4 regions of the Mesorhizobium sp. M1252 genome follow, and region 2 is predicted to be linked to each of the others. Evidence: predicted binding sites of a transcription regulator. Region 2 holds the regulator's gene; each other region holds the start of a gene.

Region 1 (7,778 bases), on a different contig from region 2:
CTCCGCCCGCCAGCCGAGGAAGCGGGTGCGGCTCTCGGCGTCGCGCACCGCCATCAGCAGCTTGCCGTATTTGGAGCCGACGATCGCCCAGGTGATGAAGACGGCGAGCGCGAGTATGATGGCGCTGGCGGCAAACAGGGCCGAGCGGGTGGCGTCGGCCTGCACGTTGAAGCCCAGAATATCCTTGAAATCGGTCAAGCCGTTGTTGCCGCCGAAACCCATGTCGTTGCGGAAGAAGGCGAGCAGCAGCGCGTAGGTCATCGCCTGGGTGATGATGGAGAGATAGACGCCGGTGACGCGGCTGCGGAAGGCGAACCAGCCGAAGACGAAGGCGAGCAGGCCGGGCACCGCCAGCACCATGATGGCGGCGAACCAGAAGTGGTCGAAACCGGTCCAGAACCAGGGCAATTCCTTGTAGTTCAGGAACACCATGAAATCGGGCAGGATCGGATTGCCGTAAACGCCGCGCGAGCCGATCTGGCGCATGAGGTACATGCCCATCGCATAGCCGCCGAGGGCGAAGAAGGCGCCATGGCCGAGCGAGAGGATGCCGCAATAGCCCCAGACGAGATCGAGCGCCAAGGCAAGCAATGCATAGCAGAGGTACTTGCCCGTCAACGCGACGATGTAGGACGGAATATAGAACGCGCTTTGCGGCGACACTGCGAGGTTGAGCAGCGGCACGATAATGGCGGCCGTCAGCAGGATGAAAATAGTGATGGCGATGCGACGGTCGGCACCCGCGGCGAAGAAGCGTCCCGTGATCATGTTTCCACCGCCCTGCCCTTGAGCGCGAACAGGCCGCGCGGGCGCTTCTGGATGAACAGGATGATCAGCACCAGCACGACGATCTTGCCGAGCACCGCGCCAGCATAGGGTTCGAGAACCTTGTTGACGATGCCGAGCGAGAAGGCGCCGACCAGCGTGCCCCAGAGATTGCCGACGCCGCCGAAGACCACGACCATGAAGCTGTCGATGATGTAGCCGCGGCCGAGATTGGGCGAGACATTGTCGATCTGGCTGAGCGCGACGCCGGCAATGCCGGCAATGCCGGAGCCGAGCGCAAAGGTCAGCGCATCGACCCAAGGCGTCCTGATGCCCATCGAGGCGGCCATGCGGCGGTTGGCGGTGACGGCGCGCATCTGCAGGCCCCAAGGCGTGCGCTTCATGACAAAGAGCAGCACGCCGAAGACGGTGAGCGCGAAGACCAGGATCCAGAGGCGGTTCCAGGTGACGGCGAGTTGGCCGACATCGAACGATCCCGACATCCAGGAGGGGTTGCCGACCTCCTGGTTGGTCGGTCCGAAGATCGAGCGCACCGCCTGCTGCAGGACAAGCGAGACGCCCCAGGTTGCGAGCAGCGTTTCCAGCGGCCGGCCGTAGAGGAAACGGATGACGCCGCGCTCGATGATCAGGCCGACGGAAGCGGCAACCAGGAAGGCGAGCGGCAGCGCGATCACCAGCGACCAGTCGAACAGGCCGGGGAATGATGTTCGGATCACCTGCTGGACGACGAAGGTGGTGTAGGCGCCGAGCATCACCATCTCGCCATGCGCCATGTTGATGACGCCCATGACGCCGAAGGTGATGGCGAGGCCGATGGCGGCCAGCAGCAGCACCGAGCCAAGCGAGATGCCGTACCATATGTTCTGGCCGGCATCCCACAGCGCCAGGCTCGAATTGATGCTGGCGATTGCCGCCGTCGCGGCATCCTTGACCGCGCCTTGCGCATTGGCCTCGACCGCGGTGAGCAGCGAGACCGCGTCGCGGTCGCCGCGCGCGCCGATCAGGGCAATGGCGGCAAGCTTGTCGGCCTCCGGCTTATCGGAGACCAGCACCGATGCCGCGCGCGCCTGTTCGAACAATGCCTTGACCTTGGCGTCGGTCTCGGCGGCGATGGCTGCATCGAGCGGCTCGATATTGGCGGCATCGGGGGTCTTGAACATGGTGTCGGCGGCGGCGATGCGAACAGAAGGATCTCTCGCGCGCAACGTCAGCGTTCCCAGCGCATCTCGGATGACACGGCGCAGCGTGTTGTTGACCTTGATCTTGGTGATGTCGGCCTTGGCGGCGTCGCCGGCTTTCTCGCCGCTCAGCGGGTCGAGCAGCGTGACGCTGTCGGCGGCCTCACTGCCGACGAAGACGGCTGAATCGGCTTTACGAATGTAGAGATTGCCTTCGGCGAGGGCTGCAAGCGGCCGTTCAACCAGCGGATCGCCGGTGGCGGCAAGTTCGCGCACCACAGCCTCAGTGGCGGCAAAGCCCGTGCCCGTGGCGAATTTGGCGACGATGGCGCGCAGATCGGCTTCGGCTGCGTTCGACGGCAATAGGCTTGCCACCAGGAACACCAGCATGAGGCCGAGAGTGCGCAACAGGATCATCCGTTCAGATACTCTTCTGTGGGGAAATTCCGCGTCCGGGCGGGCTGAAGCGCCCGGACGCTTGGCGGTACCGATCGTGGACGCGTCCACGATCGGTCAGTCCCGGGAGGGATCAGTTCGTGCCCTTGCCGCCGCATTTGCCGGTGGCAACGTTGAAGTTGCCGCAGGACAGAGGCGCGCGCCAATCCGAAATCAGGTCCTTGGAATCGGGCAGATAGTCGGACCATTCGTCGCCCATCACGAGGCCGGGCGTCTGCGACACGGTCTCGAACTGGCCGTCGGCCTGGATCTCGCCGATCAGCACCGGCTTGGTGATGTGATGGTTCGGCATCATGGTCGAATAGCCGCCGGTGAGGTTCGGCACGGACACGCCGACCATGGCGTCGATGACCTTGTCGGGATCGGTGGTGCCAGCCTTTTCGACCGCCTTCAGCCACATGTTGAAGCCGATATAGTGAGCTTCCATCGGGTCGTTGGTGGTGCGCTTGTCATTCTTGATGAACTTGTGCCAGTCGGCGATGAACTTCTTGTTTTCGGGTGTGTCGACGCTCTCGAAATAGTTCCAGGCAGCGAGATGGCCGACCAGCGGCGCGGTATCGAGACCGGCCAGTTCTTCCTCACCGACCGAAAAGGCCATGACCGGGATGTCCTCGGCCTTGATGCCCTGGTTGCCGAGTTCCTTGTAGAACGGAACGTTGGCGTCGCCATTGACGGTCGAGACGACGGCGGTCTTCTTGCCGGCCGAGCCGAATTTCTTGATTGCGGAGACTTCGGTCTGCCAGTCGGAGAAGCCGAACGGCGTGTAGTTGACCATGATGTCTTCGGCGGCGACGCCCTTGGCCTTCAGATAGGCCTCGAGGATTTTGTTGGTGGTTCGGGGATAGACGTAGTCGGTGCCTTCCAGCACCCAGCGCTTCACCGAGCCACCGTCCTCGCTCATGAGATAATCGACGGCAGGAATCGCCTGCTGGTTCGGGGCGGCGCCGGTGTAGAACACGTTGCGCTCGCTTTCCTCGCCCTCATACTGGACGGGGTAGAACAGGATGTTGTCGAGTTCCGAGAACACCGGCAACACCGATTTGCGCGACACCGAGGTCCAGCAGCCGAACACGGCGGCGACCTTGTCCTTCGAGATCAGCTCGCGCGCCTTTTCGGCAAAGAGCGGCCAGTTGGAGGCCGGATCGACAACGACCGCCTCGAGCTTCTTGCCGAGCAGACCGCCCTTGGCATTCTGCTCTTCGATGAGCATCAGCATGGCGTCTTTCAGCGTCGTCTCCGAAATCGCCATGGTCCCCGATAGCGAATGCAGAATGCCGACCTTGATCGTGTCTTCGGCGGCCTTGGCCGGAGACGACATCGACAGGCCGGCGGCGATCACGCCCGCCGAAAACATTTTTGTTATTGTGGAGAAATTACCCCTCATACCGAAGACTCCCAAGCTGTTTGATTGCACCGCGACAATGCAAAGCAACTGCCGTGCCAAACGCGAAGGCGCCGCTCACAAAGATGGAATAGCCGAGCGTTATCAGCCGGTTGGTATATTAGCCTGGAGAAACAAAAAGGCAGCCGGTAAAAATTGATTGAGGCAAATTTGCGCAGCGCACACCACTTTTGCCTAATTTTCGCCCAATAGAGACAAATGCCTAGTTTTTGATCTCCGGCCGTGGGTTCCGGGCGAACAATGTTGCGGCACCGCGCAAAAATAGGGCAAGCTCGCCCTTCAAAAGAGAGACGTCATGACATCTCGCATCTCACGCATTTCCTGCATCCTGCTGCTGATGGCAACGAGCGGCGCCGCGCGCGCCGATTTCAGCGAGGGCAAACTTCCTGACGGCACCTATCATTGCGAGGTCTATTTGCTCGGCGCCTTCCTCAACCTCGGCGACATCACCATCAAGGGCAATGTCTATACCGGCCCGGTGACGTTCGGAACGGCGCTGCAAGGCTACAACTATCAGATGAACGCCAATGGCGAGATCACCTGGCTCGGGCCGCTGGGCGGCTATACCACCGGTGGCAACTCCGTCTCCATGACACAGGCAACACTGGACGGCGAGACCGCCCCGTCATTCGACATCATTCTGAAGCAGCCCGACGGCGCCTTCACCGCCTCGACCTGCACCAAGGGCTGAGCGATGCGTAGTGCCGCGCCCAGTTGCGGCAAAACCTTCCTCTTATGTCATGTGAATGTTGCCTAAGCAGACTAGGGCAACGGTGCGCCGTAACATCCACCCTGAGAGGCAGACACCATGGCCAATACACCGTCTTCATCCTCCCCCGTCATCCGCGAAATCATTGCCGAGCGCGTCTCGCGCCGGTCTCTTTTGAAAGGCAGCCTCGCCTCCGGCGCGCTGATTGCCGGCGGCAGCTTTGTCGGCTCCTTGTTTGCCGGCGAAACGCATGCCGCCGCAGCGCAGTCGACGCTCGGCTTTCCCGAGCTGAAGCGGGTCTACGACAAGACCCATGCCGCCGCCGAAGGCTATGAGACGACCATCGTCGCGCGCTGGGGCGACCCGCTTGCAGCCGGCCTCGCCGAATTCGACGGCAACAAGGTCGCGGCGGAGGAACAGGAAAAGCGCTTCGGCTACAATTGCGACTACATCGCCTTCATGCCGCTGCCCAAGGGCACGGTGAATTCCGATCATGGCCTGCTCTGCGTCAACAACGAATACATCTCGCCCAATGTGATGTTTCCGGGGATGACCGAGGGCGATGCCGGCAAGACGATGACCAGGGAACAGGTCAATCTCGGCATGGCCGCGATGGGCCATTCGATCCTCGAGGTGCAATTGAAGGACGGCAAGTGGGAAACCGTGGCGGACAGTCCGCTCAACCGCCGCATCACCGCCAACACCGAAATGACCGTTTCCGGACCGGTTGCCGGCCATGCGCTGATGAAAACCTCGGCCGACCCGACTGGCACGAAAGTGCTCGGCACCAGCTATAATTGCAGCGGCGGTTTCACCCCCTGGGGTACGGTGCTGACCTGCGAGGAAGGCGTGTCCGACATTTTCGGCGGCGACCCGAAAAAGGCGACGACTGCCGACCTGCTCGACCGTTACGGCTTCGACGGCTCCGACATCTATGGCCGCGGCCGCTTCCATGACCGCTTCAACCTCGACAAGGAACCGAACGAGGCCAACCGCTTCGACTGGGTGGTCGAGATCGACCCTTACGATCCTCAGTCCAGGCCGGTGAAGCGCACGGCACTTGGCCGCATGTCGCATGAGGCCTCGACCGTGGTCCTCAACAAGGACGGCCGCGTTGTCGTCTATATGGGTGACGACGACTATTTCGAATATATGTACCGCTTCGTCTCGGCCAAGGCCTATGACAAGGCCAACCCGGCCTTCGGCGCCGATCTGCTCGACGATGGCGTGCTGTCGGTCGCCCGCTTCGATGCCGATGGCTCGATGACGTGGCTGCCGTTGGTGCACGGCCAGGGCAAGCTTACCGTCGAGAACGGTTTTGCCGACCAGGCCGAGGTGCTGTTGAAGACGCGGTTTGCGGCAGATGCGCTCGGCGCCACGCCGATGGACCGGCCCGAGGACATCGAGACCAATCCGGTGACCGGCCGCGTCTATGCGGTGATGACCAAGAACAAGAAGCGCGACCAGTCAAAGGTCAATCCGGCCAACACGCGGCCGGAAAATCTCTGGGGCCATATTGTCGAACTGATCCCGCCCGGCGGCCGCGGCGCGGATGCCGACCACACGGCGGAAAAGTATGCCTGGGACCTGTTCGTGCTCTGCGGCAACCCGAAAGATGCCAAGGTCGGCGCCACTTTTCATCCGGACACGTCGGACAATGGCTGGTTCGTCTGCCCCGACAACATCACCTTCGACCCGGCGGGGCGGCTGTGGGTGGCGACGGACGGCGCCAATGATTTCGACCTGCCGGACGGCGTCTATGGCGTCGACACCGAAGGTGCGGCGCGCGGCCTGCCGAAGCTGCTGTTCACCTGCCCGCATGGCGCCGAAGCGACCGGCCCATGCTTCACGCCGGACGGCACGACTTTGTTCCTGTCGGTGCAGCACCCTGCGGAAGATGCAGAGACGCTCGACAAGGCGCAGACGCTGTGGCCCGACTTCAGGGATGGCCAGCTGCCGCGACCGTCCGTCGTCGCCATCCGCCGCAGGGACGGACAGCCGGTCGGCGCATAGTGAGTCCTAGTGAAAAAGGCGGAACGCGCCATGCGCGTTCCGCGTAGCGATCCGGGAGGACGGCTCAGATCGTCTTGGCCGACATTTGCGAAGCGATGTATTCGGCCTGGCGGATAGCCAGCGACACGATCGTCAGCGTCGGATTTTCAGCCGCACCGGTGGTGAACTGGCTGCCGTCCGACACGAACAGGTTTTTGATGTCGTGCGCCTGGCCGTGCTTGTTGACGACGCCGTCTTCCGCCTTTTCGCTCATCCGGTTTGTGCCGAGATTGTGGGTTGAGGGATAGGGCGGCGTCGGGAAGGAGCGCGTCGCGCCGACCGCATCGTAAAGCGCTGTGGCCTGCTTGTAGGCATGGTTGCGCATCGCCGTGTCGTTGGGATGATCATCGAAATGCACGTCGGCGATCGGCATGCCGTGCGCGTCCTTCTCGTCCTTGTGCAGCGTGATGCGGTTTTCCGCGCGCGGCATGTCCTCGCCGACGATCCACAGGCCAGCCATGTGATCATAGTGGTCGAGCGCGGTGGTGAATGAACGGCCCCAGCCGCCGGGGTTGAGGAAGGCGGCCATGAAGGGCAAGCCGAGCGACAGCGTCTCGAATTCATAGCCGCCGACAAAGCCGCGTGAGGGATCGTGCCGCGCCTCGTCGCGGATAATGCCGGCCATGGTGGTGCCGCGATACATGTGCACCGGTTGGTCGAAAATGGCGTAGACCGAACCGGTGGTGTGGCGCATGTAGTTCTTGCCGACCTGCCCCGACGAATTGGCAAGCCCTTGCGGAAACTTCGCTGACTCGGAGTTCAGCAGCAGGCGCGGGCTTTCGATCGAGTTGCCGGCGACGGCGACAATGCGGGCCTTCTGTTCCTGCAGCTTGCCGTCCTTGTCGGCATAGACGACGCCGGTCACCTTGCCTGAGGCGTCGTGGTTGATCTTGATCGCCATGGCATTCGGCCGGACTTCGAGATGGCCGGAGGCCTCGCCCTTGGGGATCTCGGTATAGAGCGTCGACCATTTGGCGCCCCATTTGCAGCCCTGGAAGCAGAAGCCGGTCTGTTGGCAGGAGTTCCGGTCATCACGCTCGACCGAATTGATTGCCATGTTGCCGGTATGACATTCCTTGTAGCCGAGCTTGTCGGCGCCGGCCTTGAGCACCTTGAAATTGTTGTTGCCGGGCAGCCGCGGCCAGCCATTGGTGCCGGTGACGCCCATCTTGGCTTCCGCCTTGGCGTAGTACGG
Region 2 (7,778 bases):
CCCGACAGCTTGATTACCGGCTCCTTGAAGCGCTGGAAGCGCGGATTGAGCCGGCCCATCACCTTGCGCGCCTCGGCCTCCATGGCGACATCGTCGAGTGTCCCCCACGCGGTCATCAGTTCGCGGCCGAGGAAGAGGTTGGCGGCAGCGTCGACATTGTCGGCCAGCGCAAGCGTCTGGTAGATCGTTTCGATGCCGTATTTCTTGGCGTCGCGCGGATTGGAGATCGAGGCCTCCTGGCCGTTGACCAAGATCTGGCCGGCATCGCGCTTGTAGGCGCCCGACAGGATCTTGATCAGCGTCGACTTACCGGCGCCGTTGTGGCCAAGCAGCGCCACCACTTCGCCCGGGAAAAGATCGATGGACGCATCGTCGACGGCGCGAATGCCACCGAACGCGATCGAGATGTTGCGCATGTCGATCAGTGGCGTACCGGTGGGAGCAGTTTTTTCCATAATCGTTCCTCCCTAGACGCGCTTGCGGTAGACGGTGTCGAGCCAGACGGCGATGACCAGGACAGCGCCAACGACAATGCTCTGCAGCGGCGAGTCGATGCCGAGCAGCACCATGCCGGATTGCAGCGACTGCATCAGAAGCGCGCCGAGCATGGCGCCCATCACCGTTCCGGCGCCGCCCGCGAGCGACGTGCCGCCGATGACAGCGGCCGCGATCACCAAAAGCTCGTCCAGCGTGCCCAGCGCATTGGTCGACGCATTGAGACGGGCCGACGAGATCGCCGCGCTGATTGTAGCCAGCACACCCATGATCATGAACACCTTCATGGTCACCCAGCGCGTGTTGATGCCGGCGAGTTCCGCTGCCTCCGGATTGCCGCCGATGGCGAAGACATAGCGGCCGAAACGCGTGCGCTTGGTGATAAACGTCATGATGATGCCGACAGTCACCGCCATCAGCACCGGTATGGCGATGCCATGCGCGATGAACAGCCCGCCTTCGGGAACGGTGATGCCGTTCTGCTGTGCGTACTGGCGCACGATGCCGATCGGCCATGGATAGGAATTGGCGATCCACACGGCGCCGAGGATGGCCGCGCAAGCGACCACGCCAAGCAGGGTCTCGGCCCAGACGGGGCGCAGTGGAAAGCTGAAGCGCTTGCGCTGCGAGCGACCGTTGAGCAGCGCGAAGGCGACCGCCGCGCAGGCGACGATGCCGACGATCCAGCTGGCAGCGGCGCCAATCGAGCCGCGTGGTCCGCCGCCCATCAGCTGGAAGGTGGCGTCGAGTGGCGCGACCGTGCGCCCGCTGGTGATGAGCCATGCCATGCCACGCCAGACCAGCAGGCCACCAAGCGTCACGATGAAGGCCGGAACCTGCATATAGGCGATGATGAAGCCCTGGAACGCGCCGATCAGCAGACCAAGCACCACGCCGGCGGCAAGCGCGACGACCCAGAGCCAGGGGTTTCCAAGCTGGAGGCCGATGATGCGAATCAGGAATTCGGCCTGTGCCACGCCCATGATCATGCCGATCACGCCTTCGACGGAGCCCACCGAAAGGTCAATGTTGCGCATGACGATGACCAGTACCATGCCGGTCGCCATGATCGCGACCGAGGACGTCTGCACCGACAGGTTCCAAAGATTGCGCGGCGTCAGGAAAAGCCCACCCGACAGGATATGTATGCCGACCCAGATGACCAGCAGCGCGCCGACCATGCCGAGCATGCGCGTGTCGAGCTCGGTCGCTTTCAGGAACCGGGCGGCCGCGCCGAGTTCAGACGCTCGTGCCGTATCGGCCTGCGGATTTGAGGTCGTGTCGGTCATGATGTCCTCCAGCGGCTTGCCGTCTGGCGCGGATGCCGGACCACAGCCTAGAAGTTTGCCGCCGATGGCGGAAACACACAATTCTCGTAGAGAAAACGCCGCGGCTTGACCGCCGCGGCGCCTCATTTCTTCAAGTCGTCGAGATCAGTTGCAAGCCGCGACGCTGCCGGCGGCGACGCCCGTGCAGACTTCGTCCTTCTTGATCCAGCCGGCGTCGATGACGACGTTGAGGTTGTCCTTGGTGATCGCGACGGGGGTCAGGAACAGCGACTTGACGGTGTTGCCGCCAGGCGTGGTGAAGTCCTTGGCGCCGGCAATGTCGCCGGTCTTCTTGCCATCGGCAAGCTGCGAGGCGATCTCGGCGGCGTTCTTGCCGAGTTCGCGTGCGTCCTTCCACACCGACACCGTCTGCGTGCCGAGCGCGATGCGGTTCAGAGCGGCATGGTCGCCGTCCTGGCCCGAGACCGGAACCGTTCCGGCAAGGCCCTGCGCCGTCAGCGCGGCGACAACGCCGCCGGCTGTGCCGTCATTGGCCGCAACCACGGCATCGACCTTGTTGTCATTGGCGGTCAGGAACTGTTCCATGTTCTTCTGGGCATTGGCCGGCAGCCAGCCATCGGTATAGGCCTCGCCGACATTCTTGATCTTGCCCGAGTCGATGGCTTCCTTGAGCACTTCCATCGAGCCCGAGAACAGGAAATCGGCATTCGGATCCGAGCCAGAGCCCTTGATAAAGACATAGTTGCCCTCGGGCTTCGCCTTGAACACTTCGCGGGCCTGCATGCGGCCGACTTCTTTGTTGTCGAAGGTCAGGTAGAAGACGTCCTTGTTCTCGATCAGGCGGTCATAGCCGACGACCGGAATGCCTTCGTCCAGCGCCTTCTGCACCGCCGGGCCGATGGCCGACGCGTCCTGCGCCAGGACGATCAGCGCGTTGGCGCCTTGTGAGATCAGGCTTTCGACGTCGGTCAGCTGCTTGCCGGGATTGGACTGCGCGTCGGCGGAAATGTACTTGTCGCCGGCGGCTTCGATCGCCGTCTTCATCGCCGCCTCGTCCGTCTTCCAGCGCTCTTCCTGGAAGTTCGACCAGGAGACGCCGATGACCTTGTCCTTCGCCTGCGCGACCGAGACCAGCGTCAGCGACATGGCGGCGCCCGCCAGCATGGCGGCTGCAAATCTGTTCATGATAAACCCTCCCTGCGCCGCGCGCGGCGCGACAAAACTGGCCCGAGGGCCGGCACACAGAGGCTCCATTTTTTCGAGCCTCGAAAAAATACTGGTTCAATGATAAGGCACTGTCAACATCGATTCTGATGGATTCTGATGGCGTTGCCGAATTTTTTCGAGCTCCGCAATAAACAATGACAGGGCTGCCGGCGTCTGCCAATATTTGGCTGGTGCCGTCGAACGCCTTCACTATCATGAGGCGCGAGGAGGCCGGGAGGAAAACAAATGTCGGTTGGGATCCGCCACGACGATCTGCGCCGTCGCAACCGGGCGATGGTGATTTCGGCCGTGCGCCGGGCCGGCCAGCCGTCGCGGACCGAGATTGCGGCGACCACCGGCCTCAGCCATTCGACGATATCGGCAATCTCGTCTGATCTAATTCAAGAAGGCATCCTGATTGAAGGCAAGCCTGGCGAGACCGGCTCGCTGAAACGCGGCCGGCCGCAGGTCGGCCTTGGCCTCAACCCGGAAGCGGCGGCGGTCATGACCGTGGTGCTGTCGCTGAACTTCCTCTCCGTCACCGTCATCGACTATGCCGGCCAGGTGGTCGCGGAAGAACAGCGCCGGCTCGACACGCTGACCATGCCGCGCGACGAGCTGATCGGCGAATGCGTAGCAATCGTCGGGCGGCGTCTCGCGGACCCGGACCTCGATGTCCAGAGCATCGCCCGCATTGCCATGGGCATCCAGGGCATCACCGATTCGCAGGCGCGGGCCATGCTGTGGTCGCCAATCACGCCACTGACCGACATTGCCTTCGCCGACATGTTGGAAGCGGAATTCGGCATTCCTGCCACCATGGAGAACGACTGCAATATGATGGCGGTGGCCCTGCAATGGCGCCAGCCCGAGCGCTACCGCGACAATTTCATCGCGATCCTCTTGTCGCACGGCATCGGCATGGGGCTGGTGCTGAAAGGCGAACTGTTCACCGGCACCCATTCCTCGGGCGGCGAGTTCGGCCACATGATCCACCGTCCGGGCGGCGCGCTCTGCCGCTGCGGGCGGCGCGGCTGCGTGGAAGCCTATGCCGGAAACTACGCCATCTGGCGCAGCGCCAAAATGATGGGCGAGGATGCCGAGCCGGTCGATATCGGCGACGCTGATATGCGGGCGCTGGCCGCTCGTGCGCGAGAGACGGACGGACCGGAGCGCGAAGCCTATCGCAGGGCCGGTGAGGCGCTCGGCTTCGGCCTCGGCAGCCTGTTTGCGCTGATCGACCCGGCCCCCGTCGCCATGGTCGGCGTCAGCGCCGCCGCGTTCGACCTGATCGAACCGGCATTGCGCGAAGCGATCGCCCAGACCGCCGGCGGCCAGCACTCGAAGTCGATCTCCTTCGACACCGAGCCCAACGAGCTGCCGCTGATCCGCGAAGGCTGTGCCACGCGCGCGCTCGGCTTCGTCGACCAGGAGATTTTTGCGCCGGGTATTCAGCCCAAATCCGGCAAGCATGTCGCGTGAATGGCCGGCAACGGCGCGACGCGCAGGATCCTAGTCTTCCCTGATCGCGTAGCCGGCGCCGCGAATGGTACGGATGACATCCGGCATGCGGCCGTTGTTGACGGCCTTGCGCAGCCGCCCGACATGCACGTCGACGGTTCGCTCGTCTATATAGATCGTCTCGCCCCAGACATTGTCGAGCAGTTGGCTGCGCGAGAACACGCGGCCGGGATGGCGCATCATGAATTCGAGCAGCCGGAACTCGGTCGGTCCGAGCCTGATCTCGCTCTTCTTGCGGTAGACACGGTGCGACTCGCGGTCGAGCACGATGTCGCCGACCTTGAGCACGCTGGACAGCACTTCCGGCTTGGCCCGGCGCAGCAGCGCCTTCACGCGCGCCATGAACTCCGGCGTCGAGAATGGCTTGACCAGATAGTCGTCGGCGCCGGTGGACAGGCCGCGCACGCGATCGCTTTCCTCACCGCGCGCGGTCAGCATGATGATCGGCAGCCGCTCGGTTTCGGGCCGCACTCTAAGCCGCCGGCAGAGCTCGATGCCGGAAACAGCGGGCACCATCCAGTCGAGCACCAGGAGATCGGGCACGTTTTCCTGCAGGCGGATCTCGGCCTCGTCGCCGCGTGTCACCACCTCGACTTGATAGCCTTCGGATTCGAGGTTGTAGCGGAGGAGCACGCCTAGCGGCTCCTCGTCCTCCACGACCATGATGCGTGGCGCGATCATAGGCAGTTCACCCTCATCAGGCCGGCGTGGCCATCGCCGTCTCGTCCTGCTTCGGACGATTGGCGGGCAATTGCTGGCCGGTCAGCACATAATACGCATTTTCGGCGATGTTGGTGACATGATCGCCGATGCGCTCAAGATTCTTGGCGCAGAACAAGAGATGCGTGCAGGCGGTGATGTTGCGAGGGTCTTCCATCATGTAGGTCAAGAGCTCACGAAACACGGACGTGTATTTGACGTCGATGCGCTCGTCGTCATTCCTGAGTTTTGCAAGAGCTGCCGCATCGGTGGCGGCATATTCCTCGACGACGCCTTGCACCTGGATCAGCACCAGCTGCGCCATGGCATCGATGGAGTGCGAGAGGTCGCGCGGCGTGACGCTCAAGCCCACGGTGCCGACGCGTTTGGCGATGTTCTTGGCGAGATCGCCGATGCGCTCGAGGTCGCCGGCCATGCGGATCGAGCCGACCACGGCGCGCAGATCGTTGGCCATCGGCTGGCGCTTGGCGATCAGCGTGATGGCGCGGTCGTCCAGTTCGCGCTGGCGCGCATCCATGATGGCGTCGTCGGAAACGACACGCTGTGCCAGCGCATTGTCCGAATTGAGCAGCGCCCTGGTCGAGCCGCTGACCATCGAGCCTGCCAGATCGCCCATGTCGCGGATCAGCTTGCTGATCTGCCCGAGCTCTTCATCGAAGGAGGCGACGGTATGTTCACCCATGATCTTGGTCCTCGTGCCTGAAAATTCACCCGCCGGACGGCTCAGCCGAAGCGGCCGGTAATGTAGTCCTGGGTGCGCTTGTCGTCGGGGTTGGTGAACATCTTGTCGGTGGCGCCCTCCTCGACGAGATAGCCGAGATGGAACATCGCCGTGCGCTGCGACACGCGCGCCGCCTGCTGCATCGAGTGGGTGACGATGACGATCGTGTAGTTCTGGCGCAGTTCGTCGATCAGCTCCTCGACACGGGCGGTGGCGATCGGATCGAGCGCCGAGCAGGGCTCGTCCATCAGGATCACCTCCGGCGACACGGCGATGGCGCGCGCGATGCACAGGCGCTGCTGCTGGCCGCCGGACAGGCCGGTGCCGGGCTCCTGCAGGCGGTCCTTGACCTCGTTCCAGATCGCAGCCTTCTTCAGGCTCTGCTCGACGATCTGGTCCATGTCGGACTTGCGCTTGGCCAGCCCATGGATGCGCGGGCCGTAGGCGACGTTCTCGTAGATGGACTTCGGGAACGGGTTGGGTTTCTGGAACACCATGCCGACGCGTGCGCGCAGTTCGACGACATCGATGTTCTTGTCGTAGATGTCGTCTTCATCGAGCGTGATCTTGCCGGTCACCCGCGCCGAATCGATGGTGTCGTTCATGCGGTTGAGGCAGCGCAGGAAGGTCGACTTGCCGCAGCCGGACGGGCCGATCAGCGCCGTCACCTGGTTCTGGCGGACGTCGAGATTGACGTCGAACAACGCCTGCTTCTCGCCATAGAACACGCCGACCTTGTCGCCGCGCATCTTGATGACTTCGTTCGACTTGGCGTTCATTTTGTCGCCCACTGCATTCTCAAGGGACTGTTCGGTCATGATGTTCATACCAAATTGCCTTTTTTCTACCAGCGCCGCTCGAACCGGCGCCGGAGCACGATCGCGGTGATGTTCATGGCCATGAGGAAGACGAGCAGGATGATGATGGCGCCGGACATGCGCTCGACAAAAGCGCGCTCAGCCTCGTTTGCCCACATATAGATCTGAACCGGCAGCGCGGTCGCCGGATCGAAAGGCGTCGTCGGATAATCGGCGACGAAAGCGACCATGCCGATCAAGAGCAGCGGTGCTGTCTCGCCGAGCGCACGCGCCAGGCCGATGATGGTGCCGGTAAGGATGCCTGGGGCGGCAAGCGGCAGGATGTGATGGAACACCATCTGCATCTTGGAGGCGCCGAGACCTAGGGCCGCCGAGCGGATCGACGGCGGCACCGCGGCGAGGGCGGCGCGCGTGGCGATGATGATGGTCGGCAGCGTCATCAGCGTCAGCACCAGGCCGCCGACGAAGGAAGCCGAGCGCGGCATGCCGAGGAAGTTGATGAACACGGCAAGGCCAAGCAGACCGAAGACGATCGACGGCACCGCCGCGAGATTGTTGATGTTGACTTCGATCAGGTCCGTAAAGCGGTTCTTCTTGGCGAATTCCTCGAGATAGATCGAGGCGGCGACGCCGATCGGCAGCGCCAGCAACAGCACGATCACCATCATGTAGAACGAGCCGATGATCGCCACGCCCATGCCCGACGTTTCGGGCCGGCTGGAGGCGCCATAGGTGAACAGGCCGGTGTTGAAATGCTCGGCCATCACGCCGTCGGCTTTAAGCTTGTTCATCCAGTCGATCTGCTGGTTGGACACCTTGCGGCGCGCTTCATCGACGCCGAGGTCGATCTGACCCTTGAAGGCCGAGTCGAGGTTCGCGGCAGCCAGGATGTCGACGTCACGCGTCCTGCCGATCACCGACGGATCGGCGGAGACGATGTCGCGCAGCTGGACGCGGGCGCCTTCCGACAGGAAGCCCTTGAGCTTCAGCATCATCGGCTTGTTGGCC
Region 3 (7,778 bases), on a different contig from region 2:
TGCTCGCCATCGGCACCCGCCTGCAGGATTTCACCACCGGCTCGTGGGCGCTGTTCAAGAACTCCGGCAAGACCATCATCGGGCTCAACGTGCAGCCTTTCGACGCCGGCAAGCACCGCGCGCTGCCGCTGGTCGCCGATGCGGCCGAAGGGCTCGCCGAACTCGGTGCTGCGCTGGGGAACTGGAAAGCACCGGCGACATGGACCGACAATGCGAACCAAGGCAAGAAGGCTTGGCAGGCCGAAGCCTCCAAGGTGACGGCGTCGACCAACGCCGCCTTCCCGTCGGACGCGCAGGTGATCGGCGCCGTGCAGCGCGCGCTGGGGTCCGGCGTGACCTTGCTGAACGCGTCGGGCGGCCTGCCGGGCGAGTTGCACAAGCTCTGGCAGGCAGGCGCGCCCGGCTCGTACCATGGCGAATATGGCTTCTCGACCATGGGCTACGAGATTGCCGGCGGGCTCGGCGCCAAGATGGCCAAGCCCGACCAGGAGGTCGTCGTCATGGTCGGGGACGGCTCCTACCTCATGATGAATTCCGAAATCGCCACGTCGGTGATGCTTGGCCTGAAGCTGACCATCGTGGTGCTCGACAACAGGGGTTATGGCTGCATCAACCGGCTGCAGATGGCCACCGGCGGCGCCAACTTCAACAACCTCCTGAAGGACGCGCGCCACGAGATCCTGCCCGACATCGACTTCGCCGCGCATGCGGCCAGCATGGGCGCTATTGCCGAGAAAGTGCCGTCGATCACCGGCCTGGAGACTGCGCTGCAAAAGTCGAAAACCAACGACCGCACCACCGTGCTGGTCATCGACACCGACCCGCTGATTTCCACCGATGCCGGCGGCCATTGGTGGGATGTCGCGGTGCCGGAAGTCTCCGCACGGCCGCAGGTCAACGCAGCCCGCAAGGCCTATGACGAAAAGCGGCAGATGCAGACAGTCGGCGATTGATGTACATGCACCCGCCCCCTACCTCCCCCTTGTGGGGAGGTCGGACCGAAGGTCCGGGTGGGGGGCTCGCGCCGCACCCCACCCCGCTGCTTCGCAGCGACCCTCCCCACAAGGGGGAGGGTGAACAAGAAACCGGAGCTAAAACTTGAAAGCCAAACTGGGCATGTCCCCCATTGCGTGGTGGAACGACGATCTTGCCGAACTCAGCGACGACGTCTCGCTGGAAGAGTGCCTGCGCCAGTCGCGCTCGGCAGGTTTCACCGGCATGGAAATGGGCCGGCGTTTTCCAAACGACCCCGAAATCATGCTGCCGATCCTGAAGCAGGCCGACGTGACGCTGTGCGGCGGCTGGTTCTCCGGCACGCTGGTCGATGAGGACATGGGCAGGAACAAGGATCGCATCCAGCCGATGATCGACCTGTTCAAGGCGGTGAATGCGCCTTGCATCGTCTATGGCGAGGTCGGCCGCTCGATCCAGGGCGATCGCTCCAGGCCTCTCGCCACCAAGCCGAAACTGTCGAACGACGAGATGAGGGCCTATGCCAGGCGCCTCACCGAATTCGGCGAATGGTGCGCCGAGCAAGGCATGCCGCTGTCCTATCACCATCACATGGCGGCAGTGGTCGAGACTGAGCCGGAGCTCGATGCCTTCATGCGCCATTCCGGCGAAGGCATTCCGTTGCTGCTCGATGCAGGGCATCTCGCCTTTGCCGGCGGCGACGTGCTGCGCGCCATCGACAACCACCACAAGCGGATCAGCCATGTCCATGTGAAGGATGTGCGCATGGGCGTGATCGACGGGCTCGACCGCACAAAGCAGTCCTTTCTCGACGCCGTGGCGCTCGGTGCCTTCACGGTGCCTGGCGACGGTTCGCTCGATTTCGGCGCCATCGTGCAGCGCTTCGCCGACCATGGCTATGAAGGCTGGTTCGTCGTCGAGGCCGAGCAGGACCCGAAAAAGAACCCGCCGCTGAAGATGGCCCAAGTGGGTTACAAGGAGCTGATGCGGGTGATGACGGCGGCCGGCTACACGGTCGAGACGCAAGGCTTTCCCAATGCGTAAGCCGGTCCGATGAAGGATTACGAGCACCCGTTCTTCCGGCCGCTGTGGCGGCGCGTTGCCGTTGTCGCCGTCTGCGTGATCTGGGCCGGAATAGAATTCGCCTCCGGCACCCCATTCTGGGGCATCATTGCGCTCGGCTTTGCCGCCTACGCCGTCTGGCAGTTCTTCTACCTTTACAAGCCGGTGGAGGAGAGCAAGGCTGCGCCTGATCGACCGAAGACCGGCGAAGCGAAGGCGGACGCCGAACCGAAGGAATGAAGCGGCCGTGGCTCGGAAGGGCTTGCGGGTCGGACACTCGACACCTGGCGTATCGCCTACGTCGGTGATTGGCCGGAACGTCCCTCGCTTCGTCATCCTAGGGTCTTCGCGACGGAGCTTCGCTCTAGGATGACGAAGTTGAGAGGCCGACCTCGAAGACTTGCGATAGGAGACAAAACATGTCGAAACTGCTCGTCAAAGCCGACAAGGGCCATGGCCGCGTCGCGCATGTCACGCCCAACAGCGCCGGATGGACCTATGTCGGCTTCGACCTGCACCGGCTGAAGCCGGGCGAGACCGCATCCGGCAAGACGCAGGATCGCGAAGTCTGCCTGGTGTTCGTCACCGGCAAGGGCACGGCAAAGGCCGGCGGCCGGGAACTCTGCCTGCTCGGCGAGCGCATGTCGCCCTTCGAGGGCAAGCCGTGGTCGGTCTATATCCCGGAGGGTTCGGACTGGTCGGTCACCGCCGACACCGATCTCGAACTCGCGGTCTGCTCGGCGCCGGGCCTGGGCGGCGGCTTGCCCGTTCGCGTCATCGCACCCGACGACCTCGGCCAGGAGACTCGGGGCAAAGGCACCAACACGCGCTACGTCACCAACATATTGCCCGAGGGCAGGCCCGCCGACTCGCTGCTGGTGGTCGAGGTCATCACGCCCGGCGGCCACACATCGAGCTACCCGCCGCACAAGCACGACCAGGACAATCTGCCTGCCGAATCCTATCTTGAGGAAACCTATTACCACCGCCTCAACCCGCCGCAGGGCTTTGCCTTCCAGCGGGTCTACACCGACGCCGACAAGTCGGGCGCCCGCGAACTGGACGAGGCGATGGCGATCGAGGACGGCGATGTCGTGCTGGTGCCCAAGGGCTATCATCCGTGCGCGGCCTGTCACGGCTACGACCTCTATTACCTTAACGTCATGGCCGGGCCGAAGCGGACGTGGAAGTTCCACAACGCGCCCGAGCACGAGTGGCTGATGAAAGCCTGATCGGCCTTCGCTTGCGGCGGAAGCTGTTGGTCCAGCAGCGAAAAATCGTCGGCTAAGGACCTGCGGGGTCGATTTGCCTTCGAAAACCCGCATAAGCTTCGTCAATCCGTCATGGAAATCACCTATGGCAGCGGGCTGACGAGGATTTTCGATGCGCTACGCCATCTATTTCACCCCGATGCAGGACGAGCCGCTGGCGCGGATCGCCGCCAACTGGCTGGGTCGCGACCCCTTTGGCGCCGCCACCAGGCCGGTCGAGGCGGTGGGCGAGCTGTCGGCGGCCGAAGTCGCTTTTCACACCGCATCGGCGCGGCGCTACGGTTTTCATGCGACGCTGAAAGCGCCCTTCCGGTTGGCGGCCAACGAAACCGAAAGCTCGCTGCGCGCGGCGCTGGACGCCTTTGCCGAAGCAACGCCGACGGTCACCATCCCGCGCCTGGTCGTCAGCCAGATCGATGGTTTCTTCGCTTTGGTGCCGGAACGCCCGCTGCCGCCGCTCAACCGTTTCGCCGACGATGTCGTGCTTAGCTTCGACCGTTTTCGCGCGCCGCTCACCGAGGCCGAGATCGAGCGCCGCAGCCCGGATTCGCTGAACCCCGCCGAGTTCCGCAATCTCTGTCAGTGGGGCTACCCCTACGTGTTCGAGGCCTTTCGCTTCCACATGACACTGTCCGGCCGGGCCGGGCCGCAGGAAAGCCAACGTCTGCGCGCGGCAATTGACAGCCTGTTCGGCGATGTGCTGCAGCAGCCGGTGCTGGTGGATGCGCTGACGCTGTTCGTCGAAACCGAACCGGGCGCTCCGTTCATGGTGCTTTCGCATCATGCGCTCGGCCGCCGCGCTGCCCGAAAAACCGCCTGACCGCAATTCGTCCGAGTAAGCAAGGACTGCCTGAATGACCGCCGAAACTGTTCTCCACAACGCCCGCATCGTGCTTGCCGACGAGATCGTCGAAGGGTCGCTCGTGCTGCGCGACGGTTTTATTTCCGGCATCGACGCCGGCACCGCCCACACCGGCGGGAACATGGGCGGCGAGGACATGGGCGGCGACTACATCATTCCCGGCCTGGTCGAGCTGCACACTGACCATCTCGAAGGCCACTATGCGCCGCGCCCGAAGGTGCGCTGGAACCCGATCGCCGCCGTGCTCGCCCATGACGCGCAGGTGGCCACCGCCGGGATCACCACTGTGCTCGACGCGCTGCGCGTCGGCATGGACGAGGACGCGGATCTTACCTCCGACGATATTCGCAAGCTCGCCGACGCGATCGAGGACAGCGTCGCGAAAGACCGGTTGCGGGCCGACCATTTCCTGCACCTGCGCTGTGAGGTCTCGGCGCCGGATTGCTTGCGGGCTTTCGCCAATTTCGATGGCGACCAGCGGGTCAAACTGGCGTCGCTGATGGACCATGCGCCGGGACAGCGCCAGTTCGTCAATCTCGAGACCTACGCCCATTACTATCAGCGCAAGCTGAAGCTGACCGATCGCGACTTCCAATTGTTCTGCGAAAAGCGGATGTCGGAATCAGCGAAGAATTCGGGACCGAACCGGGTGGCGATATCAGCCGCCTGCAACGAGCGGGGCATCGTGCTGGCGAGCCATGACGACGCCACATCAGGCCATGTCGACGAGGCGATCGAACAAGGCGTGCGCGTCGCGGAATTCCCGACCACGCTGGAAGCCGCCAAGGCCTCGAAGGATGCCGGGCTCGGCGTGCTGATGGGCGCGCCCAACGTCATGCGCGGCTCCTCGCATTCGGGCAACGTCTCGGCCCGCACGCTGGCCGGCGACGGCCTGCTCGACATATTGTCGTCCGACTACATTCCCTTCAGCCTGATCCAGTCGGCCTTCTTCCTCGGCGACGTCGTCGAGGGCATTTCCCTAACGCAGGCGGTTGCGATGGTGTCGAAGAATCCGGCCGAGGCGATCGGCCTAAACGACCGCGGCGTCATCGAACAGGGCCGCCGCGCCGACCTCGTGCGGGTGCGCCTCGACGATCATGTGCCGGTCGTGCGCACCGTCTGGCGCCAAGGGCGGCGGGTCGCCTGATGGTCTCGGCGTCGATCGAGCGCGAACTCAGCAGCGAGGCCTTTCCGGTCCGCAACGGCGTCTTCGTCGCCGTCGTCGGCCCGAGTGGCGCCGGCAAGGATACGGTAATCGGTTATGCCCGCACCTTGTTTGCCGACGAGACGAGGCTGGAGTTCGTCCGCCGGGTCATCACCAGGCCGAGCGATGCGGCAAGCGAGGATCACGACACGCTGGCCGACGCGGCCTTTGTCGAAGCCGAGGCCGACGGCGCCTTCGCCATTTCCTGGGAGGCGCACGGCCTACGCTACGGCATTCCGGCCGATGTCGACTGGTCCATCGCCAACGGCTATGTCGCGGTCGCCAATGTCTCGCGCGCAGTCATCCCGGTGCTGCGGGAGCGCTATGCCAATCTGGCTGTCGTCGAGATCACCGCCTCGCCGGAAATCCTCGCCGAGCGTCTCGCCCAGCGCGGCCGCGAATCGCGCGGCGAAGTGCTGGCTCGGCTCGCCCGCAGCGCCAATATCGCTTTGTCCGGCTCCGGCGTCACCTCGATCGACAATGGCGGCCAGCGCGAAGCCGCCGGAGAACGCTTCGCCGAGGTGCTGCGCAAGGCGATGGCCTTCTCGGATATATCCGGCGTGATGTAGCGCTACTCCGCCGCGACAGTCTTCCGGCTGGCATCGAGCATCAGCCGCCTTGCGCGGAACACGCCCCATTGCTGGTCGACCAGCACGCCGATCAGGATCACGCCGCCCATCACCGCGAAGTTGAGCGAGGACGGGATGCCGAGCAGATTGACCAGGTTCTGCAACTCCTGCAGCAGCACGGTGCCCAGGATGACGCCGACCAGCGAGCCTTCGCCGCCGCGCAGCGAGAAGCCGCCGAGAACGGCGGCGGCAATGGCGTAGAGCTCGTAGAACTGGCCGTGGCTGGCCGGCGAGATCGAGCGCGTGTACATGGCGAAATAGATCGCCGACAGCGCCGTCAGAACGCCGCAGATGACATAGGCGGCCATCACGACGCGGCCGGTGCGGATGCCCGAATATTTAGCCGCCTCTTCGTTCTTGCCGATGGCATAGAGGTAGCGTCCGAACACCGAGCGGTGCAGCACCACCCACATGACGATCGAAATGACGATCAGTGCGATGAAACTGTTGGGCACGCCATAGCTGCGGCCCGCGGTGAGGAATTCGAGCTCGGGAAAATTCTGGCCGAAGGCGAAGCCGGCGGTGCCGTCGGCGGTATAGAAACGGGCGACCCCGCGATAGATCAAAAGGCCGCACAGCGTCACCACGAAGGGCTGCAATTTCAGCCTTGTGATCAGCCAGCCATGCGCCAGCCCGATGATGCCGCCCAGCACCAGGATCAGCGGCAGCGCCACCGGCCATGGCATGTCGCGCACAGCGATGAAATCGATGAATAGCGTGCCGAGCAGCGCCACCAGCGACCCCACCGACAATTCGATGCCGCCGGTGATGATGACGAAGGCCTGGCCGATGGCGAGGATCCCGAACAGGCCGATCAGGTTCGAGGTGTTGGCGAGGTTGATCGGCAAAAGGAAGCGCGGGTTGATGGCGGTCACCACGGCGCCGACCACCAGGATCAGGATCAGCAGGCCGAGATCTTTTTTACTCATCGTCTTCTCCCCAATGCGCCGGACCGGCAATCGCCTGAAGCCCGCTAGTTTGCCGGCTTGCCGACCGCCAGCAACAGCACGTTTTCCTGGCTGAATTGTTCCTTGTCGAGAATGCCCGAGATCTGGCCCTCATGCATGACGGCGATGCGGTCGGACACGCCGATCACCTCTTCCATGTCGCTGGAAATCATCAGCACGGCGACGCCGGCGTCGGCCAAGGCTCGCATCAGCCCGTAAATCTCGGCCTTGGCGCCGATATCGATGCCGCGCGTCGGCTCATCGAGGATCATCACCTTCGGGTTCATCGCCAGCCATTTGCCCAGCACCACCTTCTGCTGGTTGCCGCCCGACAGCGTGCCGGTTCGCGTCTGCACCGACGGCGCTTTGATGCCGAGATTCGTCTTCTGCTTCTCTGCGGTGGCGGCCTCGGAGCTTGCCGACACCAGTTGACGCTTCGCATGCGCCGGCAGGTTGGGCAGCGAGATGTTCTGCGCGATCGACAGGTCAAGCAAAATGCCGGTCAGCTTGCGGTCTTCCGGAACCAGGAAAATGCCATGCGCGACCGCATCGGCCGCCGAACCCAGTACAAGCGGCTTGCCGTCGAGTTCGAGCCCACCGCCAAGCGTGCTGTCGATGCCGAAGAACACCCGCGCCAGTTCGGTGCGGCCGGAGCCGACAAGACCGGCAAGGCCGAGGATTTCACCGCGCCTGATGTCGAGGTCGACCGGCCGGGCAGGGTAGGCGGGGGTGCGGATGGCTTTGGCCGAGAGAGCCGTGGCGCCCGGCGCCCGCGCCGCCTCGGAGGCCTTCTCGCGCTCCTTCAGCATGCGGCCGATCATCAGCTTGACC
Region 4 (7,778 bases), on a different contig from region 2:
TGTAGCCAAGAAAAACCCGCCGGTACAACCGGCGGGTAAGGGAGGCAAAATGCCAGGTCAGGTCAGGCAGCCAGAACCACTTTCGGTTCGACCAGCTCATAGCCGAGTGCTTCGGCCACGGCGCGATTGGTGATCTTGCCCCTGTGGACATTGAGGCCGTTGCGCAAATGGTGGTCGTCGACCAGCGCCTTCAGGCCCTTGTCGGCCAGCTGCAGGCCATAATGCAGCGTCGCGTTGTTGAGCGCGTGCGCCGAGGTCACCGGCACGGCGCCCGGCATGTTGGCGACGCAGTAATGGATCACGCCGTCGACCTCATAGGTCGGCTCGGCATGGGTGGTGGCGTGCGAAGTCTCGAAGCAGCCGCCCTGGTCGATAGCGACGTCCACCAGCACCGAGCCCTTCTTCATGCCCGACAGCATTTCGCGGGTCACCAGCTTGGGTGCAGCAGCACCCGGGATGAGCACGGCGCCGACGACGATGTCGGCCGAGAAGCATTCTTCCTCAAGCGCCTCGACTGTGGAGTAGCGGGTGTGGACGCGGCCGGTAAAGAGGTCGTCCAGCTGGCGCAGGCGCGGGATCGAGCGGTCGATGATGGTGACGTCGGCGCCGAGGCCGACCGCCATGCGGGCGGCATGCAGGCCGACGACGCCGCCGCCGAGCACGGTGACCTTGCCGGGCAGCACGCCGGGCACGCCGCCGAGCAGCACGCCGCGGCCACCATTGGCCTTCTGCAGCGCGGTCGCGCCGGCCTGGATCGACAGGCGGCCGGCAACTTCCGACATCGGCGCCAAGAGCGGCAGGCCGCCGCGGTCGTCGGTTACGGTCTCATAGGCGATTGCGGTGACGCCGGACGCGAGCAGGCCCTTGGTCTGCTCCGGATCCGGGGCCAGGTGCAGATAGGTGTAGAGGATCTGGCCGTCGCGCAGCTGCGCCCATTCGTTGGGCTGCGGCTCCTTGACCTTGACGATCATGTCGGACTTGGCGAACACGTCGGCGGCGGTCCTGGCGATGGTGGCGCCGGCGGCGCGGTAGGCATTGTCATCGGCGCCGATGCCGGCGCCGGCGCCGCTTTCGACCAGCACTTCATGACCATGCGCGACATATTCGCGGACGGAGCCCGGCGTCAGGCCGACGCGGTATTCGTGGTTCTTGATTTCCTTGGGGCAACCGACGCGCATAGTCTTCTCCTGATCCGGCCCTTCGGGCTCGTTCCCTGTATCAACCGAGTGAACCACAAATCGTTGCGCAGGTGTTTGCGAATGCGCTTGCGCGGGGTCACGCGTTTCGATAATCGTTGCGCGAAATCAAGGAAATTTCGCAGGAATCACGAGAAATGCCGCTCGACAGGATCGATATCGCCATTCTCGAGGCACTGCAGAAGGATGGCCGCATACCCAATGCGGCGCTCGCCGAAAGGGTCGGCCTGTCGCAGTCGGCCTGTTCGCGCCGGCTCGACAATCTGGAGAAATCCGGCACCATCCGCGGCTATCACGCCCGGCTTTCGAATGCAGCGCTCGGTCACCAGATGACGGCGATCGTGCACATATCGCTGTCGGGACAGTTCGAAAAGACGCTGTCGGATTTCGAGGCGGCGATCAAGCGCTGCCCGAATGTGCTGTCGTGCCACCTGATGTCGGGCGAATACGACTATATCCTGCGCATCGCCGCCAAGGATCTGGTCGACTATGAGCGCATCCACAAGGAGTGGCTGTCGGCGATGCCGCATGTGACCAAGATCAACTCATCCTTTGCCCTGCGCGAGATCGTCGATCGGACCGCCATGGGAATGAAGCCGGAACTGGCTTAACGCCACAAACATACTCGGACGTCCTTCCCGATATAGCATGCGCCTTCGCGGCGAAGTTCTTCCCAGCGTTCATCACCGTGGGTGGCGCGAATGTCGGAGTTTGCATAGCCCGCCCAGACATCACCGTCCTTGTAGACATCCGCCCAGTAATCTTTAGACATTTCACCAGCGCCACTATGCGGATCAGGATAGTCGATCCCTGCAAAAACTTGCTTCGGTCCCTGGATATTGAAATCGCCGCCCTGCTCGATTTGATAAGAGCACCTTCCGGATATGCGGGTCTGACCGCCAACAACAAGCAGGCAGCGGCCCCATTTGTAGCCGCTCGGCAAACGATGCCGTGGTTGCGCATGCAAAGGCGAAAGGGAAAACGCAATTGCGAGGGTAATTGCTATGGTTCGTCCGATCATCTCGCCACCCGTTGCGAAGCAGCCAATTCAAGAGCGGCTCGACACTGTTGGATCCGCCCGAAGCGCATGTCGAAGCGGTTCGCTGCAGCATGGTTCCCTTAAAGAGTATTTATCGACCACGTCGGATTTTTGTCACGTAACATTTGTGTTGCTACACGGCGGTCAACCGGCCTCGATGCGGCGATAAAGTGCTGCCCAAATGTGCTGTCCTGCCACCTGATGTCGGGTGAATACGACTACGTCCTGCGCATCGCGGCGAAGCACCTCGTGGGCTATCAACGCATCCACAAGAAGTGGCTGTCTGTTATGCCGCACGTGATGAAGATCAGTTCGTCCTTTGCCTTGCGCGATTGTTGATCGCGCGGCGATGGAGAAGAAGCGGAGAGGCTTAGGAACTGAGTAGCGGAGTGCACGGAATTGTGCGTAAAATCAAATAAAGTGGATACTAGAAAAGCCGCTGAAGAGGTGAAGATAATCGCCGACAATGCCAATGACATGGCCCGATTGATTGAGCTTCCGTCTGCAGGTGCGCTACACGCGCGCACCGGAGATCCGCTTGTCTTGCTGAAAATTCTGTTCAGTGTGTATCGCCGCATTCGTTTGTTGGCCGAGTATAAAGATGCCGGTAAGGCGGATATTCCTCAGTTGCCTGGGAATGACACCAACGGCGATCTTTTCTAAGCGTGATATTTATGAATATGTGCGATCACACGGAGGGTCTCTGAATCTCATCACGCTAGGCTTTTAATACCTCGGTCACCAGTTGGTCCATCGGGATGTCGTGCGGCTGCGGGTAGATGGTGGGGATGCGCTGCAGTTCGTAGCCGACGCCGATGACCAATGGCTTGAACGGCATGGCAGCCAGCGTGCGGTCGAAGAAGCCGCCGCCATAGCCCAGGCGGTAGTTTCGCGGGTCGATGCCGACGATCGGCGAGATGACGATGTCGGGCAGCACCGGGTCGCCTTCGGCGGGGATAGGGATGTTCCAGACGCCTTTTTCCAGCCGGTCGCCAGGCACATAAGCGCGGAAGATCAGCGGCTGGCCCTTCTCGATCACGATGGGCAGCGCCGTGCGGCCGCCGCGTTCGTTGATCGACGCCATCCACGGCCGCAGGTCCGGCTCGCCGCGAAACGGCCAATAGAGGCTGACCATGCGGCCGGCAATGTCGCCGATGGTCGCGTCGAGCCCTTCGGCGATAGCCCGCGACATCGCCACCCGCGCATCGGCGGAAACCGCCAACCGTGCCGCGATCAGACGCTCGCGCTCGGCCTTGCGCCAACGGCGCACATCGGTCCAGTCGGTCAATGGCGCGCGAAATTCCGGATCGAGTTCGTGCATGAAGCAAGGCGGCGAAGAATATTGCGCCCGCCCTTTGCGATCTTTGTCATCGTCGTTGGCCATGCTTCACTCCCGTGGTTCCAGCCCCTGCAAGGCTATACCCGTCCAGGCTTGCCGACATAGGCATTCGCGACATCCGGCGACGAGTCCTGGGCAGCCTTACGCGCGGCAGTCTAGCGCGCCGCGACATTGTTGCGGTGCACAAAAATCACTAGATAAAGAGAGACAAACAGGGGTGAATGCGATGAGTGAAACCAGCCATCATGTCGTTGTCGTCGGCGCAGGGTTCGGCGGTCTCGAACTCACCCGGGCGCTGGCCGGCGCACCCGTGCGCATCACCATGATCGACAAGCGCAACCATCACCTTTTCCAGCCGCTGCTTTACCAGGTGGCGACCACCTCGCTGGCGACCTCGGAAGTTGCCTGGCCGATCCGTCATCTGCTGCGCAAGCGCGAGGACGTGACGACCCTGCTCGGCAACGTCACCGGCGTCGACCGTCCAGGCAAACGCGTGCTGCTTGAGGACGGCAGTTCTGTTCCCTACGACACGCTGGTGCTCGCCACCGGCGCGCGTCATGCTTATTTCGGCCACGACGAATGGGAGCCTTTCGCGCCCGGGCTGAAGACGCTTGAAGACGCAACCACCATTCGGCGGCGCATCCTGCTCGCCTTCGAGCAGGCCGAGCGCGACCGATCCGGCCAAGCGCCAGGCACTGCTGACACTGGTCATCGTCGGCGGCGGCCCGACCGGCGTGGAGCTTGCCGGCACCATTGTCGAACTCGCGCATGAAACGCTGCGCGGCGAATTCCGCAACATCGACACGCGTGAGGCGCGTGTGGTGCTGGTCGAGGCCGGAGACAGGATCCTAGCCAATTTCGCGCCAAAGCTGTCCGACTATGCGCGCAAGGCGCTGGAGCGGCGGGGCGTCACGGTCGAGCTTGGCCGCGCCGTCACGCGCCTCGATGCCGAAGGCGTCGTCTTTGGCGATACGCATCTGCCGGCGCGAACCATCCTGTGGGCCGCCGGCGTGGCGGCTTCACCCGCGGGAGAGTGGCTGGGCGCGCCGGTGGACCGGGCGGGCAGGGTAATGGTCGAGCCCGATCTGACCGTGCCGAACAGTCCTGAAATCTTCGTCATCGGCGACACCGCGCATGTCTTGCGGCCGGACGGCAAACCGGTGCCCGGCGTGGCGCCCTCGGCCAAGCAGGAGGGCAAGCATGTCGCCGCGACGATCAGGGCGCGGCTGGCCGGCGATGGCGCGCCGCGGCCTTTCCGCTACAAACATGCCGGCGACCTGGCGACGATCGGCAAGTGGGCAGCCGCGATCGATTTCGGCTCGATCAAGCTCACGGGATGGCTTGCCTGGTGGCTGTGGGGCGTGGCGCATATCTACTTCCTGATCGGTTTCCGCAACCGGCTCTCGGTGTCGCTTAGCTGGCTATGGATCTATTTCACCGGCCAGCGCAGCGCGCGGCTGATCACCCAGGGCGACGATGACAAGGGCTGAGGTTCTCAACCGCGGCCAAGGATATTCATCCAGCCGTCACCTTTTGCTGATCGACTGACTTCCCGATGGACATGGCCGGTTTTCGGCGCGAAGCTTCCGCCCGGGGCTGGGATCTTGTCACGTCGCTGGGAAGGAAAACCAATGCCGCATCTCAATTACCCCGTCTCCCGCCGTAGTTTTCTTGCCGGTACGGCCGCCAGCGGGGCGCTGATCATGCTCCATCCGTTTTCCGCCCGCGCGCAGGCCAATCAGGCGCATCTGAGGATCATGGAGACCACCGACATTCATGTGAATGTGCTGCCTTACGACTACTACGCCGACAAAGCCAACGACACGATGGGCCTGTCACGGACGGCCTCACTGATCGCGGCGGTGCGCAAGGAAGCCACCAATGCGATGCTGATCGACAATGGCGATCTTTTGCAGGGCAATCCGATGGGCGATTACATCGCCTATGAGAAGGGCCTCAAGGAAGGCGATCTGCATCCGATCATGAAGGGCATGAACCTGCTGGGCTATGAATGCTCGACGCTCGGCAATCACGAGTTCAATTACGGCCTGTCGTTCCTCGACAAGGTGCTGGCCGGAGCCAATTTCCCCTTCGTCTGCGCCAATCTGATCCGCGGCACCGAGCTTGCCGCCAAACCGCGCGACGACAAGCTCTACCTCAAGCCCTATGTCATCCTCGACAAGAAGATCAAGGACGGGTCGGGCGCCGAGCAGCCGATCAAGATCGGCATCATCGGCTTTGTGCCGCCGCAGATCATGGTCTGGGACCTGAAGAACCTGGAAGGCAATGTCAGGACGCGCGACATCGTCGAGGCGGCCAGGGCATGGGTGCCGCAGATCAAGGAGGAGGGCGCCGACATCGTCATCGCGCTCTCGCATTCCGGCATCGATATCAAGCAGGGCGACGGCATGGAGAACGCCTCCTTCTTCGTCGCCGGCGTCGAAGGCATCGATGCGGTGTTCACCGGCCATCAGCATCTCGTCTTCCCCGGCAAGAAGGATTTTCGGGCGCTCGAAGGCGTCGACACCGAGAAAGGCACGCTGCAGGGCAAGCCCGCCGTGATGGGCGGTTTCTGGGGCTCGCATATGGGACTGATCGATCTGCTTCTGGAACGGGACGGATCGAAATGGCGCGTAGCCTCGGCCACATCGGAGGCAAGGCCGATCTACCAGCGCGTCGACAAGGCAAACAAGCCGACGGTGGCGGACGACCAGCGCGTCGTCGATGCGCTGAAGGCGGACCATGAGGCGACACTTGCCTATGTCCGCCGACCGGTCGGCAAGACCTCGGCGCCGCTCTATTCCTATTTCGCGCTGGTCGCCGACGATCCGTCGGTGCAGATCGTCAACCAGGCGCAGAGCTGGTACCTCAAGGACATATTGAAGAGCACGCAGTGGAAGGATGTGCCGCTGCTGTCGGCGGCAGCACCCTTCAAGGCCGGCGGGCGCAACGGCGCCGACTACTATACCGACGTGCCGGTGGGCGACATCGCCATCAAGAACGTCGCCGACCTCTATCTCTATCCGAACACGGTGCGCGCCGTCGAAATCACCGGCGCGCAAGTGAAGGAATGGCTGGAAATGTCGGCCGGCATTTTCAGGAAGATCGAGCCGGGCAAGGCCGACCAGGCGCTCATCGACACCGAATTCCCGTCCTACAATTTCGATGTGATCGATGGCGTCAGCTACGGAATAGACCTGTCGCAGCTGCCGAAATACGATGCCAAGGGTGGCGTCGCCAATGCCGGCTCGAACCGCATCGTCGGCCTCAGCTTCGACGGCAAGCCTATTGATCCGGCAGCGAAATTCGTCGTCGCCACCAACAATTACCGCGCCGGCGGTGGCGGCAATTTCCCCGACATCAATGCCTCGAAGATCATCTACGAGGCGCCGGACACCAACCGCGACGTGATCGTGCGCTACGTCGTCAGCGAAGGCACGATCAATCCCTCGGCCGACGACAATTGGTCGTTCACGCCGCTGCCCGGCACCAGCGTCGTGTTCGAGACCGGCCCCAAAGCGAAGGATTTTATATCGGGAGTGAAATCGCTCAAGATCGAGCCGGCCGGCGAGGGCGAATCCGGGTTTGCGAAGTATCGCATCCTGCTTTGAGGCAACGTGCAGCTAACAGGGAAAACGAGCGGGCATACGCCCGCTCAATCACGCTTCGGATCAGGCTTTGTAGACCACTTGGCGCACGTCGATGTAGCTGGCTCTAAAGCCGGCTTCGCAATAGTGGAGATAAAATTCCCAAAGCTTCTTGAAGCGGTCGTCGAAGCCGAGCGGGACGATCTTTTCCCACGACGCCCAGAAGCGGTTGCGCCATTCGGCAAGCGTGCGGGCATAGTCGTCCGGAAAGACGCGCTCGCGCAGATGGGCAAGGCCATGGTCGCTGCCCAGCGTCTTCAGGATCGACGGCGTCGGCAGCATGCCGCCTGGGAAGACATAGCGCTGGATGAAATCCGGCCTCGCCCGATAGGTGTCGTAGGCGGCCTCGTTGATGGTGATGATCTGCAGGCCGGCGGTGCCGCCGGGCCTCAAGCACGCCTTCATCTTGCCGAAAAATACCGGCCAATATTTTTCGCCGACCGCCTCGAACATCTCGATCGAGGCGATGCGGTCGTAAGTGCCCGTTTCGTCTCGGTAATCCTGCAGCTTGATGTCGACCTTGTCAGACAGTCCCGCCTTCTGGATGCGCGCCTTGG

What was found. The regulator PhoB, encoded in region 2, activates phosphate uptake and scavenging genes when phosphate is short. The targets are predictions, from matches to a motif close to TGTCATNNANCTGTCAT.
Region 1: NKH22_RS19525 (PhoX family protein) is a predicted target of PhoB. The motif match lies at 4,559-4,575, and genes of this name have one in related genera.
Region 3: NKH22_RS15500 (DUF1045 domain-containing protein) is a predicted target of PhoB. The motif match lies at 3,363-3,379, and genes of this name have one in related genera.
Region 4: NKH22_RS02815 (bifunctional 2',3'-cyclic-nucleotide 2'-phosphodiesterase/3'-nucleotidase) is a predicted target of PhoB. The motif match lies at 5,088-5,104, and genes of this name have one in related genera.

The regions. Positions count from the first base shown of each region.
Region 1 covers NZ_JAMYLX010000009.1:165,014-172,791, reverse strand. Annotated here, with positions in the region: gene urtC (urea ABC transporter permease subunit UrtC) at 1-768, opposite strand, end outside; gene urtB (urea ABC transporter permease subunit UrtB) at 765-2,381, opposite strand; gene urtA (urea ABC transporter substrate-binding protein) at 2,494-3,804, opposite strand; gene NKH22_RS19530 (hypothetical protein) at 4,118-4,513, shown strand; gene NKH22_RS19525 (PhoX family protein) at 4,631-6,544, shown strand; gene NKH22_RS19520 (GMC family oxidoreductase) at 6,609-7,778, opposite strand, start outside.
Region 2 covers NZ_JAMYLX010000010.1:187,712-195,489, forward strand. Annotated here, with positions in the region: gene NKH22_RS21090 (ATP-binding cassette domain-containing protein) at 1-455, opposite strand, end outside; gene NKH22_RS21095 (sugar ABC transporter permease) at 468-1,784, opposite strand; gene xylF (D-xylose ABC transporter substrate-binding protein) at 1,929-2,969, opposite strand; gene NKH22_RS21105 (ROK family protein) at 3,237-4,472, shown strand; gene phoB (phosphate regulon transcriptional regulator PhoB) at 4,503-5,192, opposite strand; gene phoU (phosphate signaling complex protein PhoU) at 5,209-5,913, opposite strand; gene pstB (phosphate ABC transporter ATP-binding protein PstB) at 5,955-6,779, opposite strand; gene pstA (phosphate ABC transporter permease PstA) at 6,797-7,778, opposite strand, start outside.
Region 3 covers NZ_JAMYLX010000007.1:14,512-22,289, reverse strand. Annotated here, with positions in the region: gene iolD (3D-(3,5/4)-trihydroxycyclohexane-1,2-dione acylhydrolase (decyclizing)) at 1-953, shown strand, start outside; gene iolE (myo-inosose-2 dehydratase) at 1,099-2,016, shown strand; gene NKH22_RS15510 (hypothetical protein) at 2,026-2,274, shown strand; gene iolB (5-deoxy-glucuronate isomerase) at 2,454-3,266, shown strand; gene NKH22_RS15500 (DUF1045 domain-containing protein) at 3,418-4,125, shown strand; gene NKH22_RS15495 (alpha-D-ribose 1-methylphosphonate 5-triphosphate diphosphatase) at 4,160-5,314, shown strand; gene phnN (phosphonate metabolism protein/1,5-bisphosphokinase (PRPP-forming) PhnN) at 5,311-5,940, shown strand; gene NKH22_RS15485 (ABC transporter permease) at 5,943-6,929, opposite strand; gene NKH22_RS15480 (sugar ABC transporter ATP-binding protein) at 6,974-7,778, opposite strand, start outside.
Region 4 covers NZ_JAMYLX010000001.1:553,879-561,656, forward strand. Annotated here, with positions in the region: gene ald (alanine dehydrogenase) at 63-1,178, opposite strand; gene NKH22_RS02785 (Lrp/AsnC family transcriptional regulator) at 1,334-1,807, shown strand; gene NKH22_RS02790 (hypothetical protein) at 1,804-2,217, opposite strand; partial or broken gene NKH22_RS02795 (Lrp/AsnC ligand binding domain-containing protein) at 2,392-2,574, shown strand; gene NKH22_RS02800 (hypothetical protein) at 2,635-2,898, shown strand; gene NKH22_RS02805 (5-formyltetrahydrofolate cyclo-ligase) at 2,954-3,619, opposite strand; partial or broken gene NKH22_RS02810 (NAD(P)/FAD-dependent oxidoreductase) at 3,801-5,064, shown strand; gene NKH22_RS02815 (bifunctional 2',3'-cyclic-nucleotide 2'-phosphodiesterase/3'-nucleotidase) at 5,206-7,185, shown strand; gene NKH22_RS02820 (SAM-dependent methyltransferase) at 7,246-7,778, opposite strand, start outside.